DNA from 2 places in the Georgenia phoenicis genome. Region 2 is predicted to be linked to the other one. Evidence: riboswitches for the same ligand, from Rfam matches in the RefSeq annotation. Region 2 holds a riboswitch; the other holds the start of a gene.
What was found. Region 2 has a riboswitch for glycine ahead of AA0005_RS02800 (DMT family transporter). Riboswitches for the same ligand answer to the same signal wherever they lie in the genome.
Positions count from the first base shown of each region.

Region 1 (9,144 bases), 1.8 Mb from region 2:
CGAGCTCGGCGGGGGACGGGTGCTGGCGACCGTCGAGGTGTTCCTCAGCGCGCAGTACGGCTACGACGTGCGCTGCGAGGTCGTGGGCACCCAGGGGGCGCTGAGCCTGTGCCCGCCGGCGCGGCTCGGTCTCGCACGCAACGGCCGCAGCGGTGTCGCGGTCCCGGCGGACTTCCGGGTGCGCTTCGCCGAGGCCTACCGGGCCGAGCTGTGCGCCTGGGTCGCCGCGGCGAGCCGCGGGGGAGCGACGGGTGCGTCCGCGGAGGACGGCCACCTGGCCGGCGTCGTCGCCGCCGCCGGCATCGAGTCCCTGCACCTCGGCCGCCGCGTCCCCGTCCCGAGCGAGTCCCCCGCCCCCACGCCTTCGCCCGCTCCCGCGCCCCCTCCCGCCTCCCTTCCTTCGCCGGCAGCCGGATTCTCCGGCGAGGGCGGGCCCGGGGTGTGAGTGCCGGTGGCGCGGTGCGTCCGCCCGAGCGCCGGACCGTCGGCATCGGCGTCATCGGGCTGGGCTGGATGGGGCGGCTGCACGCCCGCAGCTACCGCGGCGTGCCCGAGCGCTACCCGGAGCTGCGCGTCGCCCCGCGCCTCCTCGTCGCCGCCGACCCGCACGAGCACACCCGGCAGGCCGCCGTCGACCATCTCGGCTTCGCCGAGGCGACCGCGGACTGGCGCGAGGTGCTCGCCCGCCCGGACGTCGACGTCGTCTCCATCTGCGCCCCCAACCACCTCCACCGCGAGATCGCGGTGGCGACCGCGGCTGCCGGCAAGCACTTCTGGATCGAGAAGCCGATGGGGGTCGGCGCCGCGGACAGCGAGGCCATCGCCCGGGCGGCGACCGAACGCGGCCTGGTCACCGCCGTCGGCTTCAACTACCGCCACGCTCCGGCGATCGCCCACGCGCGCGAGCTCATCCGCTCCGGGAAGCTCGGCCGGGTCACCAACGTGCGGGCGTGGCTGCTCGCCGACTACGCCGCCTCCTCGGACGCCCCGCTCACCTGGCGCTACGAGCGCGCGCTGGCGGGCTCCGGCGTCGTGGGAGACCTGCTCTCCCACGGCGCGGACCTCGTCCAGTACCTGGCCGGCCGCGTCACCGCGGTGACGGCGACGACGAGCACCGTCATCGCCGAGCGCCCGATCCCGGTCCGGCTCGGGGTGGGGCACGGCGGCCACGAGGTGGGCGAGGAGCGCGGCCCGGTGGAGAACGAGGACCACGCCGCCGCGCTGCTGCACCTCGAGTCCGGCGCTGTCGGGACCATCGAGGCGAGCCGCGTCGCGCACGGACCGCGCGCCGAGTACGTCGTCGAGGTGTACGGCACGCGGGGCTCGGTGCGGTGGAGCTTCGAGCGGCTCAACGAGCTCCAGGTTGCCGACGAGCAGGGCGGCTACCGCACCGTCATGGCCGGCCCTGAGCACGGGGAGTTCGCCCGCTTCCAGCCGGGCGCCGGCACCAGCATGGGCTTCGACGACCTCAAGGTCATCGAGGCGGCGCTGTTCCTCGAGTCCGTGCTCACCGGCGAGCAGCGCGCACCGTCCGTGTCGGACGGGTGGTCAGCCGCGGCGGTGGGGGAGGCCGTCGTCGCCTCGGCCGCCGACGGCGGGTGGCACCAGGTCCCGCACGTGGCCGGGACGACGTTCGACCGCTGACAGCGCAGCCGGCGGAACGGTGGGCGGTGAGAGCCGGGACCGGTAGCGTCTGGCCATGGCACCGACGAAGAGCCCCGCCGTCGAGATCGACGTGGCCGGCCGGCCCGTGCGAATCACGAGCTCGGACCGGGTGATCTTCCCCGAGCCGGGGATCACCAAGCGTGAGGTCGTCGACTACTACCTCGCCGTCGGGGACGGGATCCTGCGGGCGCTGCGCGAGCGGCCGGTCACCCTGGAGCGCTGGCCCAAGGGCGTGCTGCCGGACATGAAGCGGGCCACCCGCAGTGACCCGCACGGGGACGCGTTCTACCAGAAGCGCGTGCCCGCCAAGGGCGTGCCGGACTGGATCGAGACGGTCGAGATCGCCTTCCCCAGCGGCCGCACCGCCGACGAGCTGTGCCCCACCGAGCTCGCTGCCGTCGCCTGGGCCGCCAACCTCGGGACGATCACCTTCCACCCGTGGCCGGTGCGCCGCGACGACGTCGACCACCCCGACGAGCTGCGCATCGACCTCGACCCGCAGCCCGGCACCGACTTCGCCGACGCCGTCGAGGTGGCGGCCGTCGCGCGCGAGTACCTCGCCGAGCTCGGCTGGCGCGGCTTCCCGAAGACGTCCGGCAACCGGGGCGTGCACATCTACGTGCGCATCGAGCCGCAGTGGGACTTCACCCAGGTGCGCCACGCGGCCATCGCCTTCGGCCGCGAGCTCGAGCGGCGCATGCCGGGCAAGGTGACGACGAACTGGTGGAAGGAGGAGCGCGGGGAGACGATCTTCGTCGACTACAACCAGAACGCCCGCGACCGCACGATCGCCAGCGCCTACAGCATCCGCCCGATCGCCCACGCCCCGGTTTCGGCTCCGGTCACCTGGGACGAGCTGCCCGACGTCGACCCCCGCGACCTCACCGTGCGCACCATGCCCGCCCGCTTCGCCGAGCTGGGCGACCTGCACGCCGAGATCGACGACGTCGCCCACGACCTCACGCCGCTCCTCGAGCTGTACGCGAAGCAGGAGGCCGAGGGGCACAGCGACCTGCCCTACCCGCCGGAGTACCCCAAGATGCCCGGCGAGCCGGCCCGGGTGCAGCCGTCGCGCGCGAGGAAGACCGACTGAGGACCGCTCATAGTCCCGACTCCCGGCAGTGCCCCTTGTTAGCCTGCAGACAGTCGCAATGCTGTGGCACGCTGCACGATCGACGATGGGGGTCAGTGATGCGCACCGCCCGAGTGGCCGCCGGAGCACTCGTCCTTCTCGCGCTGGCCGGGTGTTCCACCGACGGGACGACGGCCGAGCCCGGAGACATGGCGTCCGAGATCGCCAACGCTCCTTCCACGGGTCCTTACGACGTCGGGGACGTCATCCCGGCCGGGGAGGTCACCCCGAGCGAAGCCCGGCGGGACGCCGCGGAGCGTCTCGCCGGCGAGAGCGATCGCGAGTTCGTCTGGGTGACGGACGCGTACACGATCGCCGAGGGCGGGGAGGTCGTGGACGTCCACTACGCCGTCGAGGCCACCGGTGAGGCCTCCGACCGTGTCCGGAAGGAGTGGTTGACCTTCGACGACCCGGACGAGGCGCTCAGTTACGCCAACGAGGTCGTCGCCGACGTCAGCGAGTCGGAGCGCTACGACGTCGTCCCCCTCGAACCGTGATCGCCGCACAAGGCTGAACGCCGGGACCCGGGCGTTCGGCCCTGCCGGACGGGCGGGCGGCAGCACGAAGCGCTCACGGAAGCGCCCGGGCGCGTGCTGGATAGAGACTTCCTGCTGGTCCATTTCCAGCACACGCGCCCGACGGCCTGAGGCCCGGCTAGGTCAGGACGTCCGCCAGGTCGAACCTCATCGGCTCCTCGAGCTGCTCGTAGCCGCAGGACCCCGGCTCCCGGTCCGGCCGCCAGCGGCGGAACTGGGCGCTGTGGCGGAAGCGCGTGCCCTCCATGTGGTCGTAGGCCACCTCGAGGACCCGCTCCGGCCGCAGCGGCACGAAGGACAGGTCCTTGCCGGCCGACCAGCGGCTCTGCGCCCCGGGCAGCCGGTTCCTCTCGTGGGCGGAGGCATCCTGCCAGTCGGCCCACGGGTGGTCCTCGCCCTCGGCCAGGCGCAGCGGCTCGAGCTCCTCGACGAGCTCGGCCCGCCGCTTCATCGTGAAGGAGGAGGCGACGCCCACGTGCTGGAGCCGGCCGCCGTCGTCGTACAGGCCGAGGAGGAGCGAGCCGACGACGTCGCCGCTCTTGTGCCACCGGAAGCCGGCGAGCACGCAGTCGGCGGTGCGCTCGTGCTTCGTCTTGAGCATGAGCCGCTTGTTCGGCTGGTAGGTGAGGTCGAGCGGCTTGGACACGACGCCGTCGAGCCCGGCGCCCTCGAAGAGGTCGAGCCACTCGCGGGCCAGGGCGGTGTCGGTCGTCGCGCGGGTGAGGTGGACCGGCGCCTGCGCACTGCCCAGCGCCGACTCCAGCCGCTCGCGCCGCTGCGCCATCGGCAGGCCGGTGAGGTCCTCGTCGCCGAGCGCGAGGAGGTCGAAGGCGACGAAGGACGCCGGCGTCTCCGTGGCGAGCAGCCGCACGCGCGAGTCGGCGGGGTGGATGCGCTGGAGCAGCGCCTCGAAGTCGAGCCGCTCGCCGGTGACGATGACGATCTCCCCGTCGACGACGCAGCGCTCTGGCAGCTGGGCGCGCAGGGCCTCGACGAGCTCGGGGAAGTACCGCGTCATCGGCTTCTCGTTGCGGCTGCCGATCTCGACGTCGTCGCCGTCCTTGAAGATGATCGCGCGGAAGCCGTCCCACTTGGGCTCGTAGAGGTACTCGCCCTCGAACACGTCCTTGACGGACTTCGCGAGCATGGGGGCGACCGGCGGCAGCAGCGGGAGGTCCATCCCGCAGACGCTAGTGGCCGGGCCGCGGCGGCGCCCCCGGATCCGGCTACGGGCGGCGCCAGTCGTGGCTCTCCAGGTGTGAGCCCGCCTGCGGGCCCATCTGGAGCATGCCGCCGTCCACCGTCCACGAGGCGCCGTTGACGTAGCCGGCCTCGGGCCCGCACAGGAAGGCGACGACGGCGGCGATCTCGCGGGCGTCGCCGGGCCGGGCGACCGGGATGCCCGGGCGCTCCTTGCCCTCCATGACCGTCTCGTCCTCCTGGCCGGTCATCGGGGTGGCGATCTCCCCGGGCGCGACGGCGTTGACCGTGATCCCGTGCTCCGCCAGCTCCAGGGCGGCGACCTTGACGAGCAGCCCGAGCCCGCCCTTGGCCGCGCAGTACGGTGCCGCACCGACGCGTGGGGCGTGCTCGTGGACGCTCGTGATCGCCACGATCCGCCCGCCGGTGCCGCCGGCCACCATGTGCCGCGCCGCTGCCTGGAGGCAGCAGAACGCGCCGTCGAGGTCCACCGACACGACCTCGCGCCACGTCGCGAAGTCCATGTCGAGCAGCAGCTCGGAGCTGCCGGTGCCCGAGGACATGACGAGCGCGTCGAGCCCGCCCATCACCTCGGCGAGCTCGTCGACGACGGCGGTCCCGCTCTGCGGGTCGGTGAGGTCGAGGCGGCGTACGTGCGCCGTCGCCCCGAGGGAGCGGACCTCCTCGGCGGTGCGCTCGGCGCCGTCCTCGTCGGTGTGCCAGGTGAGGGCGACGTGCCGGCCCGGTGCCGCCAGGGCGACGGCGGAGGCCTTGCCGATGCCGGAGTCGGCGCCCGTGACGATGACCCGGCGCGGCTGGACGCCCTCCTCACGCGGGTTGGGCTGCGCCGTCGTCGTGTTCTCGCTCATGAGTCGTGTCCTCCGGTCAGCGGGAGACGAGCTTGAAGAAGGTGCTGTCCTCGCCGCTCGCCTTGTGCTCCTGGTAGAGGAAGGCGAGCTTCTGGTCCTCGAACTTGGCGAACCAGTCCTCCCAGCTGATGTGCTCGAGGTCGTCGGTGCCGGCGCCGCCGGGGAAGTCGATCCGCAGGACGCCGGCGGTGTCCCCGCCCTCGGTGCCGCGCACGCTCGCGGGCTTGCCGTCGTGCTCCTCGACCCAGCGGCGGATCTCGTCGTGGTCGGTCGTCGTGCTCGTCTCGGATGCCATTGCTCCCACTCCTTCCCGCAGGTCACGGGCATGACCCGCAGGTCGACGGTAGGCACGACGGCGGACCGGCGCACCCGGTGGGGTGAGCAGGGTCACAAGGGTGTGGGTGCGCGGGACCGGGGCCCCGCGCGGGGCCTCCGCTAGCCTCGCCGTGCCAGATCCCCAGAACCGAAAGGGTTTGACGTGTCGACGCCCCCTCCCAGCCCGTACCAGCCGCCGCAGGGTCAGCCCGGCCAGCCGCAGGTCCCGCCGCCGCCGCCGGCCTACCCGCAGGCCGGACAGCAGCAGGAGCAGCAGCAGTGGGGCTACGGCGCGCCGTCCGCCCCGCAGGCTCCCGCCGGGCAGTCGCCGAAGAACTTCTTCGCTGCGCTCTTCGACTGGAAGTTCCACACCCTCATCACGCCCAAGCTCGTCAGCTGGCTGTACGTCCTCACCATCGGTGTCGCCGTGCTGTACTGGCTCATCCTCCTCTTCGCCAGCTTCGCGGCGGACCCGGCTTTCGGGGTGCTCGTGCTCCTGCTCGGGCCGATCGGCGTTCTCATCTTCATCGCCTTCATGCGGCTGATGTTCGAGTTCTACTTCGCGCTCGTGCGGATGTCCGACGACATCCACCGCAGCCAGGGCGTCCCGCGCTCCTGACCCGCGACAACTGCGCCCCGTGCCGTCCGGCACGGGGCGCAGTCGCGTCTCAGGACAGCAGGCGCGCGAGCTCGGCAACCTCGTGGACGACGGCGTGGGCGCCGTCCTCCTCACCGGGACGCGCGTAGCCCCACCCGACCAGGACGGTCGGCAGGCCGTGCACGCCCGCGCCGTCGACGTCGTGGTGGCGGTCCCCGACCATGACGGCACGGGACACGTCGACGTCATGCTCCCGCAGCCCGGCGAGGGCGTCCTCGACGATGTCGGCCTTGGCGGCGCGCGTCTCGTCGTCCGAGGCGCCGCGGATGACGGTGAAGTACTGGGCCAGGCCGGCGTCCTGCAGGATCGGCACCGCGAGCGACTGCCGCTTGGACGTCGCCAGGGCGATCGGCACGCCGCGGGCGTGGAGCTCGCGGACCAGGTCTGCCATGCCGGGGAACACCGGCGCCTGGAGCATCCGCTCGTTGTAGCGGTCACGGTAGTCGGCGACGACGGCGTCGAGCCGGTCCTCCGGGACACCGACGAAGGCGCGGAAGCCGTCGCGGATCGGCGGCCCGACGAAGCGCAGCAGCTCCTCCTGCGTCTGGGCCGGGTAGCCGAAGTGGGCCAGGGTCTCGGCGATCGAGGCGGTGATGACCGGGCCGGAGTCGCTGATCGTGCCGTCGAGGTCGAGGAGCACGGCGGTGGGCCGCATGGGCTCGAGGGAGACGGGGGCGGGGGCGTGCGTCAATCGTCGTCCTTGCTCGGGGAAACGGGTCTCCTCCCAGGGTCGCACGGACCGGTGTGGTCACCGGTGTCCGGGTTGCCGGGTACTGTGACGTGGACAACTTGATACGCCGCCCACCCGCGGCGGGAGAGTCCCGCTCCGTGCGGGCGCCGAAGGAGCAAGCCCTCCCGCTAATCTCTCAGGCCCCGGTACCGCCGCGATCAGGCAGCTCTGGAAAGCAGCGCGTCAGCGCTCACCGACGGTGCAGGCGAGCCCCGGCTCGCGAAAACTCTCAGGTCACATGACAGAGCGGGGAGGACCCGTTTCCCAGCCACCCTGGAGCCGTGTCCATGACCTCACCGTCCTTCGCCGACCGCCACATCGGCCCCCGCGCCGCCGACACCGCGGCGATGCTCGAGTCGCTCGGGCACGCCGACTGGCGCCCGCTCCTCGAGTCCGTGCCGCCCTCGATCCGCCAGCAGCGGCCCCTGGACCTGCCCGCCCCGCGCACCGAGGCGCAGGTCCTCGAGCGACTGCGTGAGCTCGCGGCGAGGAACGTCCAGCGCGTCCAGATGATCGGCCAGGGCTACTACGGCACCCACACCCCGAGCGTCATCCAGCGCAATGTCCTCGAGTCCCCGGCCTGGTACACCGCCTACACCCCGTACCAGCCGGAGATCTCCCAGGGCCGCCTCGAGGGGCTGCTCAACTTCCAGACGGCGGTCGCCGACCTCACCGCCCTGCCCGTCGCGAACGCCTCCCTCCTCGACGAGGCCACCGCCGTCGCCGAGGCCGTCCTCCTCATGCAGCGGGCCAACAAGGCGTCGAAGGCTGCCACCGTCGTCCTCGACGACGAGCTCCACCCGCAGACGCTCGCCGTCGTCCTCGCCCGCGCGGAGGCGGTCGGGATCACCGCCGTCGTCGCCGACCTCGACGGCGGCCTGCCCGACCTGCCCGACGGCGTCACCGGCCTGGTCCTCCAGCAGCCCGGGACGTCCGGTCGGCTGCGCGACCAGTCCGGCCTCATCGCCGAGGCGAAGGAGCGCGGCGCGCTCGTCACCGTCGCGGCCGACCTCCTCGCCCTCACGCTCGTCACCCCGCCGGGGGAGCAGGGCGCCGACGTCGCCGTCGGCTCGGCCCAGCGCTTCGGCGTCCCGCTCTTCTTCGGTGGCCCGCACGCCGCGTTCATGGCGGTGCGCGAGGGCCTGGAGCGGCAGCTGCCCGGCCGGCTCGTCGGCGTCTCCAAGGACAGCGAGGGCCGCCCCGCCCTGCGCCTGGCGCTCCAGCCGCGCGAGCAGCACATCCGCCGGGAGAAGGCGACGAGCAACATCTGCACCGCGCAGGCGCTGCTCGCCGTCGTCGCCGGCATGTACGCCGTCTACCACGGGCCCGAGGGGCTGCGGGAGATCGCCCGCCACGCCCACGGTGCCGCCCGCACCCTGGCCCTGCGCCTCACCGCCGGCGGGGTCGACGTCGTCCACGACGCGTTCTTCGACACCGTCACCGTCCGTGTGCCGGGGCGGGCCGCCGTCGTCGTCGCCGACGCGGAGAAGGCCGGGGTCAACCTGCGGCTCGTGGACGCGGACACCGTCGGCGTCTCCTGCGACGAGACGACGACGCCGGAGCACCTCGCCGCCGTCCTCGCCGCGTTCGGGGTCGACGACGGGGAGACGGGCGACGGCGGCTTCGAGTTCCCCGCTGCGCTGCGGCGCACGAGCGAGTTCCTCACTCACCCGACCTTCCACGCCCACCGCTCCGAGACGCAGATGATGCGCTACCTGCGCCGCCTGGCCGACCGGGACCTCGCGCTGGACCGGACGATGATCCCGCTCGGCTCGTGCACGATGAAGCTCAACGCCGCCACGGAGATGCAGGCGATGCTGTGGCCCGGCTTCGCGACCATCCACCCGCTCGCCCCGGACCACCAGACCGAGGGCTGGCGCGAGCTCATCGGGGAGCTCGAGACCTGGCTCGCGGAGATCACCGGCTACGACCGCGTCTCCATCCAGCCCAACGCCGGTTCCCAGGGCGAGCTCGCCGGACTGCTCGCGATCCGCGGCTACCACCGCTCCCGCGGCGACGACGAGCGCACCGTGTGCCTC
Region 1 is NZ_CP154855.1:2,446,619-2,455,762, reverse strand. Features, by position in the region: gene AA0005_RS11690 (Gfo/Idh/MocA family oxidoreductase) at 1-445, shown strand, start outside; gene AA0005_RS11685 (Gfo/Idh/MocA family protein) at 460-1,644, shown strand; gene ligD (non-homologous end-joining DNA ligase) at 1,700-2,758, shown strand; gene AA0005_RS11675 (hypothetical protein) at 2,857-3,294, shown strand; gene AA0005_RS11670 (ATP-dependent DNA ligase) at 3,452-4,513, opposite strand; gene AA0005_RS11665 (SDR family oxidoreductase) at 4,560-5,402, opposite strand; gene AA0005_RS11660 (hypothetical protein) at 5,419-5,697, opposite strand; gene AA0005_RS11655 (DUF4282 domain-containing protein) at 5,881-6,336, shown strand; gene AA0005_RS11650 (HAD hydrolase-like protein) at 6,386-7,066, opposite strand; glycine riboswitch at 7,177-7,267, shown strand; gene gcvP (aminomethyl-transferring glycine dehydrogenase) at 7,393-9,144, shown strand, end outside.
Region 1: another riboswitch for glycine. It lies ahead of gcvP (aminomethyl-transferring glycine dehydrogenase); the one in region 2 lies ahead of AA0005_RS02800 (DMT family transporter).

Region 2 (9,144 bases):
GTGGTCGTCGTGGTCATGTCGGGTCTCCGATCGCGTCGTCGGTCTCGGTACGGGTGCTGGCGTTGCGGGAGCGGCGGGCGACGCCCATCGCCCCCGTCCACAGCCAGTCGGTGATGTGGGCCGCGAGCTCGGCGCGGTCCATGGTGGCGATGTCGCTCTCGACGGCGGGAGCGCCGTCCTCGGCGGGGGGTGGGGTGTCGGCGCCGCGGGCGGCGATCCAGCGCTCGGCGGCGCTGCGGACGTGGCCCACGACCCCGGCACCCCACAGGGCGGCCAGCGCGTGGTCCTCCTCCGCCGCGCCGCCGCCGTGGCGGAGCACGGGCAGCAGCGCCGCGGCGACGATGTCCTCGATCTCCGCGACGAAGCCGCGCAACGCCCCGGCGGTGGCCGTGGCCTCGGGCTGGGTGACGAAGGCGTAGACCGCGGCGGAGGACTCGACGATGCCGAGGTAGACGTCGACCATCGCGGCGATGCGGTCCCGCGGGCGGGTGACCCGCTCGCTCACCTCGCCGAGCGCCCCGCGCAGGTCCTCGATGACCGCGGCGCCCACGGCGCTCTGCAGCCCTGACTTGTCGGTGAAGTAGCGGTAGATGATCGACTTCGAGGTCCCGATCTCCGCGGCGAGGTCGTCCATCGACAGGTCCGGCCCGCGGTGGTGCACCGCCCGGCGGGCGGCGTGCACGAGCTCGGCGCGCCGTGAGCTGCGGTGCTCGGCCCATCGGGCGTCACGACCGTCGACGCGCACGTCGTCCTCGGCAGGTGTGCTCGGCATCACGAAACCGAGAGTATCAGGTACTCTCGGTCTCACGATTGCCAGGGACCTTGGTCCCCACCCGATCCGAAGGAACAACGTCGTGACCTCATCCATCCGCCCGGCGGTCGTCGTCGGAGCGAACCGCATCCCCTTCGCCCGCGCAGGCGGCCGCTACGCCGCGTCGTCCAACAAGGACATGCTCACCGCCGCCCTCGAGGGCCTCGTCGCCCGTTTCGGCCTCGCCGGCGAGCGGCTCGACGAGGTCAGCGCCGGCGCCGTCCTCAAGCACTCCCGCGACTTCAACCTCACCCGCGAGGTCGTCCTCGGCTCCTCCCTCGACCCGCACACCCCGGCCTACGACGTCCAGCGCGCCTGCGCCACGGGCCTGGAGGCGATCATCGGGGTGAGCAACAAGATCGCCCTCGGCCAGGTCGACGTGGGCGTCGGCGGCGGCGTCGACTCCGCGTCCGACGCCCCGATCGTGGTCTCCGACCGCCTGCGCCGCACGATCTTGCGTGCCTCGCGCGCCAAGACCCTGCCCGAGCGGCTCAAGGCCCTCGCCGCGGTCCGCCCCAAGGACCTCGCGCCCGTCGCCCCCGACACCGCCGAGCCGCGCACCGGGCTGAGCATGGGCCAGCACCAGGCCATCACGACCGAGCGCTGGGGCATCACCCGCGAGCAGCAGGACGAGCTCGCGCTGCGCTCCCACCAGAACCTCGCCGCCGCCTACGACCGCGGCTTCTTCGACGACCTCCTCACCCCCTACCGCGGCGTCACCCGCGACGAGTTCCTCCGCGCCGACACCTCGATGGAGAAGCTCGGCAAGCTCCGCACCGCCTTTACCGCCCCGGGCAGCGACAACCCGACGATGACGGCGGGCAACTCCACGCCGCTGTCCGACGGCGCCTCCGCCGTCCTCCTCGCCACCGAGGAGTGGGCCGCCGAGCGCGGTCTGCCCGCCCTCGCCCGCGTCGTCGACGCCCAGACGGCGGCCGTCGACTTCACGAGCGGCGCCGAGGGCCTCCTCATGGGCGGCTGCTACGCCGTGCCGCGGCTGCTCGAGCGCCACGGCCTCACGCTCGAGGACTTCGACTTCGTCGAGATCCACGAGGCCTTCGCCAGCACCGTCCTCACCACGCTCGCCGCCTGGAACGACGCGGAGTTCTGCCGCGAGCGCCTGGGCCGCGAGCCGCTCGGCACCGTCGCCCCGGACCGGCTCAACGTCACCGGCTCCTCCCTCGCCGCCGGGCACCCCTTCGGCGCCACCGGTGGGCGGATCGTCGGCACGCTGGCCAAGCTCCTCGCCGAGAAGAAGGCCGCGACCGGCGCCCCGGTGCGCGGCCTCATCTCCGTGTGCGCCGCCGGCGGCCAGGCCACCGCGATGATCCTGGAGGCGTGATGAGCGACCGCTACCTCGAGCTCGTCTCCGGCGGCACCGGGAAGACCGTGGCCAAGAAGCTCGGCCTGCCCCAGCCCGCCCGCCTGCGCCGCACCGACCCGGCGAGCGTCGACCAGCCGCTCGTCCCCGGCCCCGTCCTCGTGCTCGACGACGGCGCCTCCGTGCGCGCCGCCGACGAGCTCGCCGAGACCCTCCTCGGCTGGGACCTCGACGTCCGCCGCGACCCCCAGGAGCTGGGCAAGGGCCGCCGCTGGGGCGGCGTCGTCCTCGTCCTCACCGAGGCGAGCTCCCCGGCGGACCTCGCCGGCCCGGCCCTCGCGCTCGGCGGCGTCCTGCGCCGTCTGGCCCCCGGGGCGCGCATCGTCACGGTCTCCCGCCGCGCCGACGACGCGACCGATCCCGCCGTCGTCGCGGTCCGCCAGGGCGTGGACGGCTTCCTCCGCTCCCTGGCCAAGGAGCTGCGGGCGGGTGCGACCGCCAACGGCGTCGTCCTCGGCGGTGAGGTGCCCGTGGGCGCACCCTCCGTCGTCGGGGCGCTGCGCTTCTTCCTGTCGGCCCGCTCGGCCTTCGTCGACGGGCAGCCGCTCCACGTCGCCTCCGCCGACGGCGTCGCCCCGGCCGACTGGACCCGTCCCCTCGAGGGGATGGTCGCCGTCGTCACGGGTGCCGCTCGCGGCATCGGCGCGGCGATCGTCAAGGTGCTCGCCCGGGACGGCGCCCGGGTGGTCGGCGTCGACGTGTCGGCCGCCGGGGAGGCGCTGAGCCGGGTGATGAACGAGGTCCGCGGCAGTGCGCTGCAGCTCGACATCACCGCGGAGGACGCCGCCGAGCGGATCCTCTCGCACGTCCGCGAGCGCCACGGGCGCCTCGACGTCGTCGTCCACAACGCCGGCATCCTGCGGGACAAGCTGCTCGCCAACATGACCGACGACCGCTGGAACGACCTCCTCGCCGTCAACGTCCTCGCGCCGCTGCGGATGAACGAGACCTTCGCCGGGGAGCTGGGCGCGGGCGGGCGGATCATCTCCCTGGCCTCGACCTCCGGGATCGCCGGCAACCGCGGGCAGACGAACTACGCGGCGGCCAAGGCCGGGATCATCGGGATGACCCGGGCGCTCGCACCGGTCGTCGCGGCCAACGGGGCGACGGCCAACGCCGTCGCCCCCGGGTTCATCGAGACGGACATGACGGCGAAGATCCCGCCGGTGCCGCGGCAGGTGGCCCGCCGGGCGAACTCGCTGCAGCAGGGTGGGCAGCCGGTGGACGTCGCCGAGGCCATCGCCTTCCTCGCCTCGCCGCAGGCGGGCGGAGTCAACGGGCAGGTGCTGCGGGTGTGCGGCCAGAACCTGGTGGGGCAGTGATGCGCGAGCAGCGCCTCGAGCCCGTCCCCAGCCTCGGCTCGCTCTACTCCCGGGCGCTGGCGGCCACCGCACGCACGACGATGCGCCGCGGCGCGGTGGCCCACAGCCTCCCGGACGTCGCCTACGTGGCGGACGGCCTGCGCGCCGACCCCGCGACCCTGTCGGCCTACCAGGAGCTCCTCGGGGAGCCGGGGACCGATGAGCTGCCCGCCGGCTACGTCCACGTCCTCGCCTTCCCGCTCGCGATGGCGCTCATGGTGCGGCCCGACTTCCCGCTGCCGGTGCTCGGCATGGTCCACACCGCCAACCGGGTCGAGGAGCACCGGCCGGTGCTCCTCGGGGAGGAGCTGAGCGCCCGGGCCGAGGCCCGCTCCCCGCGGGCGCACCGCAAGGGCACGCTCGTCGACCTCGCCGTCACGGTCGAGGCCGGCGGGGAGACGGTGTGGGAGGGCGTGTCGACCTACCTCGCCCGCGGCACCGCGCTGCCGGGCGCCGCGGAGGAGGCGCCGTCGTCGTCCTCCGTGGAGGCGCCGGAGCCGGGCGGCGACGTCGTCTCGGTGTGGTCGCTGGGTGCGGACACCGGCAAGCGCTACGCGGAGGTGTCCGGGGACCGCAACCCCATCCACGTCTCGCGGCTCGGGGCGCGGGCCTTCGGCTTCCCCCGCCCGATCGCGCACGGGATGTACACCGCCTCCCGGGCACTGGCCCAGCTCGCCCGCTTCCGCGGGGACGCCTTCACGTGGGAGGTGGACTTCGCCAAGCCGGTGCTGCTGCCCGGCAGGGTGGCGCTGAGCATCGACGCGGCGGGCGACGGCGTGCGCTACGCCGGCCGCCACCCGCGGTCCGGCAAGGTCCACCTCACCGGCTCGGTGACGCCCCGTCCCTAGGCGTCGCCCTCGACGATGCGCGCGAGCGCCTCGAGGTCACGCTCGACCATCGCGGCGTCCCGCTCGAAGTCGGCGTCGCTCAGCCCGAGCTGACGGAGGGTGAACACGACCTCCGCGCCCTCGGGGTGGGCGAGCACGCGCACCGGGTTCGTGACGACCTCGCCGGACGGCAGGCGGACGTCGTGGTCGAGGACGCCGAAGGGGTTGCGGCGGACGAAGGTGACCTCGACCCGCCCCATCGGCGAGTCGACGACGACGGCGTCCCCCTCCTGGCGCACCTCGCCCTCGGCGAGCCCCGCGGCCCACGCGGGAAGGTTGGCCGGGTCCGCCGCGTACTCGTAGACGACGGCGGGCGAGGCGGCGACGACCCGGCTGATGTGGCGGCTCCTCATGCCCGCAGTGTGGCACCCGCCTCTGACACGAGCCGCGCACGGCGCCGGCGACCGGCACCCACGGCGGTCACCGCCCCGACGACGATGAGCACGGCCCCCACCGCGGCGAGCGGCGAGACGGTCTCGCCGTAGACGGCCGCCCCGAGGAGCATCGCGACGACGACCTCCCAGTAGGACAGCGCCGACAGCTCGACCGAGCGCAGGTGCATGCCGGCGACGACGAGCAGCCCGAGCGCGAGGGAGCCGCACACGACGAAGAACAGGCCCGCCCACAGCCAGTTCTCCGCCGTCATCCCCGACATGTCCGGGCGGGTGACCGCGACCATCCCCGCGGTCCCCAGTGCACCGAAGGTGAAGTTCCAGAAGTTGCGGACGTCGGCGGGCATGTCGGCGCGGTAGCGGTAGCACAGCAGCGCGCCGCCGTAGAGCAGCCCGGAGACGGCGGCGAGGACGTCCCCGAGGAGCTGGTCGTCGGTGGGCACGGCGGCGTCCACGAGCCCGGTGGCCAGCACCATCCCGGCGAAGCTCAGCGCCAGGGTGAGGAGCTCGAGACCGCGCGCCTTCTCCTTGAGGACGACCCGCGCGAGGACGGTCGCGATCACCGGGCCCAGGTAGTGGAGGGCGACGGCGCGGGAGAGCACGGTGAGGACCGTGGCGGACAGGTAGGTGGCCAGGGACAGGCCGAGGAAGACGCCGCCGAGGACGACCGACCACGAGACGCGGGTGCGGCGCAGCACCGACAGCCGGCGGCCCGCGGCGAGCACGACGACCATGCCGAGCGCGCCCACGGCCATCCGCCCGAGGGTGAGCGTCTCGCCGATGACGGCGCCCGGCGGGGAGGCGAGGCGGCCGAAGAGCCCGGCCAGGCCCATCGCCGTGGCCGAGGCGAGGATCGCGGCGATGCCGAGCCGGCGGTGCATCCGCGGGACGCGGCGGGCGGACGTCGTGGGCGCGGGGGCGTCGAGGGTGAGAGCCATGGGGACTCCTCGATGACGGGCGCGCGTGAGCGCGCGGGAGCAGGGACCGTTCCCCGCTCTGTCATCGGACCTGAGAGTTTTCCACGGGCGCCGGCCCGTACTTCCCCGTCGGTGAGCCCTGAGGCTGCTTTCCAGAGGTGCCTCGCCGTGGCGGTATGGGGGCCTGAGAGTTTCCGGGGAGGTTGCTCCTTCGGCGCCCGCACGTGCGGGTCTCTCCCGCCGCGAGTCGAAGGCTGTGATGTTGTCGCGACAAGTGTCTCATACCCGCCGCGCGGGCGGTCAGCGGCCGAGCCAGGCGAGGGCGGCGACGACGACGGCGGCCGTGCCGGTCTCGAGGGTGGGCCGGAGCACGGGGGCGAAGGCCGGGGAGTGGTTCCCGGGCACGTCCTGGGTGAGGGTCCCCCGCTCGGCCGCGGCCCGGTAGCGCTCGGGGTCGACGCCGCCCAGCGCCCAGTAGGTGGAGGGGACGCCGAGGGCGGCGGGCACGTGGGAGAAGTCCTCGCTCGCCGTCTGCCGCCCCGCCGTCGTGGCGGCGTCCCCGAAGTGGGCGGCGAAGGCGGCGGCGACCCGCGCCGTCGCCTCGGGGTCGTTGTCGGTGAGGGGGAAGCGGTCGGTGTGCTCGATCTCCGGCTGCCGCGGGGAGCCCGACGCCGCGCACTCGGCGCGGACGACGCGCTCGACGGCGGCGACGAGCTGGTCCCGGACCTCCTCACTGTAGGCGCGCAGGTTGAGCTCGAGGACGGCGTGGTCGTCGATGATGTTGCCCCGCTCCCCCACGGCCACCTTCCCGACGGTGAGGACGGCGAACTCCCCCGGCTGCACCTCGCGGGCGACCACCGCCTGGAGTCGCACGACGATCATCGCGGCGAGCACCGCCGGGTCGACGGACAGGTGCGGCATCGAGCCGTGGCTGCCGCGCCCGAAGACCGTGACGCGCAGCGTCTCGCCGATCGAGAGGAAAGGGCCCGGGCGGGTCGCGACCGTGCCGGCCGGGTAGGCGAGGACGTGCTGGGCCAGTGCCACGTCCGGGCGCGGGACGAGGTCGGCGAGGCCGTCGTCGACCATGCGCTGCGCGCCCGCGCCCAGCTCCTCCGCCGGCTGGAAGAGCGCGACGACGGTCCCGGCCCACGCGTCGCGGGCACCGGCGAGCAGGCGGGCAGCCCCGAGGAGGCAGGCGACGTGGACGTCGTGCCCGCAGGCGTGCATGAGCGGGACGGTGCGGCCGGCGTCGTCGGTGGTCGTCGCGGTGCTCGCGTAGGGCAACCCGGTGGCCTCGGCGACGGGCAGCGCGTCCATGTCCGCCCGGACGAGGACGACCGGGCCCTCCCCGTTCGCCAGGACGCCCACCACCCCGGTCCCGCCGACGCCCTCGTGGACGGTGAAGCCGTCCTCGCGCAGCGCCGCCGCGACGAGCCCTGCCGTCCGCGTCTCCGCGAAGCCGAGCTCGGGGTGCGCGTGAAGGTCCCGGTACAGGTCCTCCTGCCAGCCGCGGATGCCGGCCTGCCCCTCCAGGACGTCCTCGAGCGCCATGTGCCCTCCCTCTGCTGCCGTCGGGCCAGTCTTGCCCCGCCCTTCGCCGCCCGCACGCCGCCCTGCTTGCCGGCCCACCGGCCCCGGGCCACGATCGGGTGTGGCCGTGGACGTGGCAGACCAGGTGGTCGACGTGCTCCCCGACGTGTTCCGGGGCATCGACCTCCTCGGCGTGCTGCTCAACGGGCTGCTGGGCGGGACCATCGCCCGCCACAAGCGCTTCGACCTCGTCGGCTTCGCCATCCTCGCGATCGTCTCGGCGCTGGGCGGCGGCATCCTCCGCGACACCCTCCTCCAGGCCGGCCCGCCGGTCGCCCTCACCGACCCCTTCTACCTGGGCACGGCACTGGTGGGTGCGGTCGTCGCCTTCCTCCTCCCCCTCCACGGGCGCTGGTGGAGCCGCCTGTTCCTCGTCGCCGACGGTGTCGTCCTCGGCTGCTGGGCGGCGACCGGGGCCACCAAGGCGCTGGCCGCGGGCCTCGGCGTGCTGCCGGCCGTCCTGCTCGGGGTGACGACCGCCGTCGGCGGCGGCATGATCCGCGACGTCGTCGTCGGGGAGGTCCCGGCGGTCTTCGGCGGGAACACCCTGTACGCCACCTCCGCCGTCTTCGCCTCCCTCGCGATGATCGTCCTCGACGACCTCGGGCAGGAGACGGTGGGGATGCTCGTCGCGATCCTCGTCGGGGCGGGGCTGAGCGTCCTCGCCCACTGGCGGCGGTGGGTGCTGCCGGACGCGGACGCCCTCGCCGCCCTGTGGCCGCGACGCCGTCGGCGGGCCGCCGAGTAACTGTCCACAGGCTCGGGGCGCTCCCTGTGCGTATGTGCACAACCCTGTGGAGGAAGACTGTGGACAAGTAGCCGACAGGTGTCCAGCGAGTGAACGGCGCTCCGCCCGGCCAGCCACCTGCGAGGATGCCCGCATGAGGATCGCAGTGCCGCGAGAGGTCATCGACTCCGAGGGCCGGGTGGCCATCACGCCGTCCGGCGTGCACGAGCTGGTGAGGCACGGCCACGAGGTCGCCGTCGAGTCGGGCGCGGGAACCTCCGCCTCCGTCACCGACGCGGACTTCGCGGCGGCCGGCGCCACCGTGCTGCCCGACGCCGCCGCGACCTGGGACTTCGGCGAGCTCGTCCTCAAGGTCAAGGAGCCCGTCCCCGAGGAGTACGACCACCTCCACGCGGGCCAGACCCTCTTCACCTACCTCCACCTCGCCGCCGACCGGCCGCTCACCGAGGAGCTCCTGCGCCGCCGCGTCACCGCCGTCGCCTACGAGACCGTCGAGCTGCCCGACCGCTCCCTGCCGCTCCTCGCCCCGATGAGCGAGATCGCCGGCCGGCTCGCTCCCCAGGTGGGCGCCCACAGCCTGATGAGCGCCCAGGGCGGGCGCGGCGTCCTCCTCGGCGGGGTCCCCGGTGTGTACTCCGCCCGGGTCGTCGTCATCGGCGCCGGCGTCGCCGGGATGAACGCCGCCGCGATGGCCGTGGGGATGCACGCCGACGTCGTCCTCATGGACCGCGACGTCAGCCGCCTGCGGCAGGCCGACGCCCTCTACCGCGGCCGCTGCCAGACGGTGATGTCCAACGCCTACGAGGTCGAGCGCGCGGTCGCGCAGGCCGACCTCGTCATCGGCGCCGTCCTCCTGCCCGGTGCGCGCACGCCCCGGCTCGTCAGCAACGAGCAGGTGGCGGCGATGCGGCCGGGGTCCGTCGTCGTCGACATCTCCGTGGACCAGGGCGGCTGCTTCGCGGACTCACGACCCACGACGCACTCCGACCCGACCTACCTCGTGCACGACACCCTGTTCTACTGCGTGAGCAACATGCCCGGCGCGGTCTCGCACACC
Region 2 is NZ_CP154855.1:555,776-564,919, reverse strand. Features, by position in the region: gene AA0005_RS02830 (acyl-CoA dehydrogenase) at 1-17, opposite strand, end outside; gene AA0005_RS02825 (TetR/AcrR family transcriptional regulator) at 14-772, opposite strand; gene AA0005_RS02820 (acetyl-CoA C-acetyltransferase) at 855-2,153, shown strand; gene AA0005_RS02815 (3-oxoacyl-ACP reductase) at 2,153-3,514, shown strand; gene AA0005_RS02810 (MaoC/PaaZ C-terminal domain-containing protein) at 3,514-4,401, shown strand; gene AA0005_RS02805 (SRPBCC family protein) at 4,398-4,793, opposite strand; gene AA0005_RS02800 (DMT family transporter) at 4,790-5,770, opposite strand; glycine riboswitch at 5,912-5,999, opposite strand; gene AA0005_RS02795 (amidohydrolase) at 6,050-7,300, opposite strand; gene AA0005_RS02790 (trimeric intracellular cation channel family protein) at 7,407-8,087, shown strand; gene ald (alanine dehydrogenase) at 8,221-9,144, shown strand, end outside.